Regions from separate parts of the Colwellia sp. BRX9-1 genome, predicted to be linked through region 1. Evidence: riboswitches for the same ligand, from Rfam matches in the RefSeq annotation. Region 1 holds a riboswitch; the other holds the start of a gene.
The links. Region 1 has a riboswitch for cobalamin ahead of H4J76_RS06185 (TonB-dependent receptor). Riboswitches for the same ligand answer to the same signal wherever they lie in the genome.
Positions count from the first base shown of each region.

Region 1 (2,415 bases):
TGCTGAAATATCACATGACGCTATACCATTACATTGTGTTGGTTTTCCGTTGTGTTCGCTAACAGAGCTGAAATTTTGTTTATTAAAACTGACAAATGGCATTAGATTAAACTCGTTCCATGTAAGGTAAGGTTTAAAGCCGATATGTTTTTTTGTTGTTTCATAATCATTGATATCAAGTTTTATCGAGTCGGGACTTGAAATATAACGCTCATCTTTATTTTCAGCGTAGGCTTCAAATTCAATTGAATTTAGCCAAGGGGATTTGCTTAACCATTGATGTTGATAGCTATAGCGTAAGTTGTCAGAGTTTAACGTCGAATTGTTTTCAGGGGAGTTGTTTTGGTAATTAGGCAGGGCTTTTTCTTGATCGTTATATTGTACATTGACCCTGATCTGATGTTGATTAAATTGGAATATGTCGTTTATAAAAAAAGACTTCTTTGTAAACTCATTATTTCTTAATGCTTGTCTGTCAGACGTATCACTACTACTAAAGCCCGCAGGAACGATAAAATCGTAATCGTTGTCACTGTTAATATAATGACCACCAAAAGACAGACTGTGAGTTTTAAATGCTTTATTATAAAGCGCATTAACTTCTTGATAGCCAAATGAGCCCGTGGCCAAGGTTAATTTACTGGAGTCTTCAGTGGGGTTGTAAGTGTTAATGCGAATAACACCACCTATAGGGGTAGCGCCGGTACCAATCGCTTGATTTTTACTGATTTCAATACTTTCAATTTGTTCTGTGGGTATCTGGTTTAAATCAAAACCACCAAATTGGCTATCGTTAATAAGTTGACCATCAATATAAAGTTGGACCTGCTTACTACTCGACCCTCTAATTGAAACAGAGACAGGATTACCAATTCCACTTATTTGGCGAATTTGAATGCCATTTATCGACTGTAAAATATCGGCAAGCGTTTGCGATGAGTATATAAAGCTTTCGCGATGTAATACTTGATAATTAGGTGTATTAAATGACTGATCATTAACAACTTCAATGACTTCTATATCGTCAGTTGACACGTCTCCTACTTGCGCAAATACAGGCATCGCTATGAGTAAAAGAACAAAGATATTTCGTAAATAAGAAAAAATAATAACCTCAAAAAATTTTGAGGGAGGTACGGAAGGATCATGACAACTAGCTATTGCTAATGTCATTAAATTCCGTAGCGCCCACCGCACTGCAAGTCATTCGATATCATTTAGGCCGGTCTCCGGGCTTAACTTTACATAGCGTAAAGTATTACCGTTGCGGGGGCAGCGTTAGAATTATGCATAGCATGTACTAACTTCCCGATTATCTCTAATTCATACCTTGTTAAAGTATAAATATTGAGCACCTAATCAATTATGGTCGTTATTTTGAGACTATTAATATAGCTTGTCAACAGTTAGAGTATTAAATCTATAGTTCATGGCTAGTTAGCTTTAATCGTTTGACGGGTTTAACGCAACGTCATTTACTCTTTATTTTGACTCAGCCCTTTGAGTTCAGAGGTAAAACATGTCGTATTATCAGAAAAACTTTGTTGCCAGACTATTTTATCTGATGGTATTAACGATGATCTGGTGAGGCATTTTTTGAAGTTACTGACACTTTAGTGACGGCAATTTCTTCTTTTTAATTAATAATGAATCGTTCAATAACAGCCGATAAAACCTAAGCTCTACGGTAGGTATTTATTGTCTGCCAATTTCACCTAGGCTGTTTAATGGTGAGTTTGGTCAGTCATTATCAGCGACAATTGTCATTGTTATTGATTCGCTATATCCACTGATTTTAAAGTTAATTTTTCAATAATATTAGCTAGCTGATTTTTTTCTTCAGCACTTAATACCGATAATAGTTCTTGCTCACGAGCTAGCACCATAGGTATTAACTGTTGATATATAGCCAAACCTTGCGTGGTTAGTTTTAATAGCGAAGAGCGTTTATCGGATTTATCTGTGTTTTTAACCAATAATCCCTGAGCTTGCATCCTTGTTATTGCGCGGCTCGCCGGCATTTTTTCTAAGTTAGTTTGTTCACCTATCTGCTTTGCGGATAATAACTCTCCGTTACCTAAGCTGGCTAGCACTCGCCATTCTTGACGAGAAAGCTCAAATCTTCCTGTGTAAATGTCAGCAATGTTATCACTCACTTTTACTTGCAGTTGCGTCAGCTGATAAGGAAAAAAGTTGGTTAAGTGTAAGCTTTTCATCGTTTAGTTATGCTCGGCTATGCTTGTGAAATCATGTTGTTGTCTAGTCTAAATGATTCGGCATTTAAGTGATGCTTTTTCAATAGTTTATAGAATTCTGTTCGGTTTCGCTGCGCTATTTTTGCGGCTTGTGAAACATTACCTTCGGTGGTTTTTAGTAATTTTGCTAAGTAGTCACGCTCGAATTGCTCTCTCGCTT
Region 1 covers NZ_JACGVM010000004.1:126,515-128,929, reverse strand. Annotated here, with positions in the region: gene H4J76_RS06185 (TonB-dependent receptor) at 1-1,173, opposite strand, end outside; cobalamin riboswitch at 1,203-1,374, opposite strand; gene H4J76_RS06180 (MarR family winged helix-turn-helix transcriptional regulator) at 1,770-2,216, opposite strand; gene H4J76_RS06175 (sigma 54-interacting transcriptional regulator) at 2,234-2,415, opposite strand, start outside.

Region 2 (2,415 bases), on a different contig from region 1:
AAACTTACGCGGAGCATATGGTGCAAGTATTGATGAACTAGAGTGGATGTCTGATTCAACTAAAAAAGCTGCCCATGTAAAACTAGCAAGCTTTGATCCTAAAATTGGTTACCCAAATAAGTGGGAAGATTACTCCGCACTTGTTATTAAAGGTGATGACTTAGTGGGCAATAAAATGCGTTCTGGTAGTGTTTCTCATCAAAAAGAAGTCGCTAAGTTAGGTGGTCCAATTGATAAGCAAGAATGGGGCATGACGCCGCAAACTGTTAATGCTTATTACAATCCAACTAAGAATGAAATTGTTTTCCCTGCAGCCATATTACAACCACCATTTTTCAACTTAGCTGCTGACGATGCGGTTAACTATGGCGGTATTGGCGCGGTTATCGGTCATGAAATGGGTCACGGATTTGACGACCAAGGGAGTAAGTATGATGGCGACGGTAACATGCGTAACTGGTGGACTGAAGCAGATTTAGCGGCCTTTAAAGTTCGCACCGATGACTTGGTAAAACAATACGATGGCTATTCAGTATTTGAAGACTTAAATGTAAACGGTTCTTTAACACTGGGCGAGAATATTGGTGATTTATCAGGGGTAACTATCGCGTATAAAGCTTATATTGCTTCATTAAATGGTAAAGAAGCACCGGTAATTGACGGACTAACTGGCGATCAACGTTTCTTCATGGGCTTTGCTCAAGTATGGCGTGGAAAAAAGGTTGAGAAATCATTACGTAATCAAGTAGCAACTGACCCTCATTCACCTGGTGAGTTCCGTGCATTAGGCTCTTTATCTAACATGCCTGAATTCTACAAAGCGTTTAACGTTAAAGAAGGTGATGCTATGTATATCGCCCCTGAGAAACGTGTAAAAATTTGGTAAGCCAATGGCTTAGTTAAATAACGTTATTATTAGAAAACACTAAAATGCCAACAACTATTGTTGGCATTTTTATTACTGAAAATTCCTTGCCTTAGATTCTATTTATCAAAAACATAAAATCAATGGTGTTTAATGCCGCTAGATATTGTAAATAATTAAAAATCTCGTAAACTAATGCAACGTAAACGTGTTTAGGGAATAAGGTGAGAAACCTTGACTGTTCCCGCAACTGTAAATTGTAGTGACTTAAGAGTTGCCAATGAGTCAGCATACCTATCCACAATAAAATCACCACCATTAACATCAATAAAATCGTGCGGGAATACACGGTAAATTGCTATTTTTTAAGGGACCCCCTTAACGTTAGCCTTGCCTTTTCTCCTCTTTAAAATGACTATAATTATCAATAGGAATACTCATGGTTGACGAAACACAAAAAAGTGAAAAACACCAAGCACGCATGCAAAAAGTAAAAGATAAAGTTGATGCAAGAGTTGATGCTGCCACTGATGAACGCGGTATATTAATTGTAATTACAGGTAACGGTAAGGGTAAGTCAACATCAGGATTTGGCACGCTAACTCGCGCAGTAGGACACGGTCTAAACGCAGCAGCCATTCAATTTATAAAGGGCACTTGGGCTTGTGGCGAAAGAAATGTCCTAGAAAAGCTCGGCGTACCTTTTCACGTGATGGCAACAGGGTTTACTTGGAATACACAAGATAAATCAACCGATATTGCCGCTGCTCAACTTGTTTGGAAAGAAGCAAAGAAACTATTAGCTGACGAAACCATTGATGTTGTGCTACTTGATGAACTGACTTACATGCTGTCGTTTAAATACCTTGATCTTGATGAAGTATTAGACGCCATCGCTAATCGCCCGCCTATGCAACATGTAATAGCCACAGGCCGTGGCGCACATCGTTCACTCTTAGAATTAGCTGATACGGTTAGTGAAGTGCAATCGATTAAACATGCTTTTGATAATAATATAAAAGCACAAAAAGGTATTGATTGGTAATAACTCAGCCGTGTTGATACCAACTACGTCATGCTGATACCAACTACGTCATGCTGAATTTATTTCAGTATCAGCATGGCGAAATGACAACCTAAAATCGAGCTTTCATGTGTTACACGCATAATGTTTGAGATTGATCTCTTCAGATCACTTTTACTACAAAGACGACCTATCTTAATTTTAATAAGTAGTCCGCTTAGCCACCACAGCGGTCGTTCATCATCTAATAATTAAAGCTTACTTTGATAAGTATTGCAGAAGTTAGCTTTTGGTTTTTCTTTAGGTTGACTGTTCGCTCAGGCTGTGTAAAAACACTCAGCTTACAATTTTTATGCAACGCTATGTAAATTCAAAGGTAGTTTGACACCAAACTTACTACAGATTTAAATCTACAGAGCCTTTTGTCGTTGATATTTCCAAATTACGCAAGTTCAAAATAGTTTTCACACAGCCTGCGCTATCAGTTGACCTTAATATTTATGTATTAAAGGTTCGTTAAGCTTTT
Region 2 covers NZ_JACGVM010000007.1:2,503-4,917, reverse strand. Annotated here, with positions in the region: gene H4J76_RS08545 (M13 family metallopeptidase) at 1-886, shown strand, start outside; cobalamin riboswitch at 1,038-1,182, shown strand; gene cobO (cob(I)yrinic acid a,c-diamide adenosyltransferase) at 1,305-1,910, shown strand.
Region 2: another riboswitch for cobalamin. It lies ahead of cobO (cob(I)yrinic acid a,c-diamide adenosyltransferase); the one in region 1 lies ahead of H4J76_RS06185 (TonB-dependent receptor).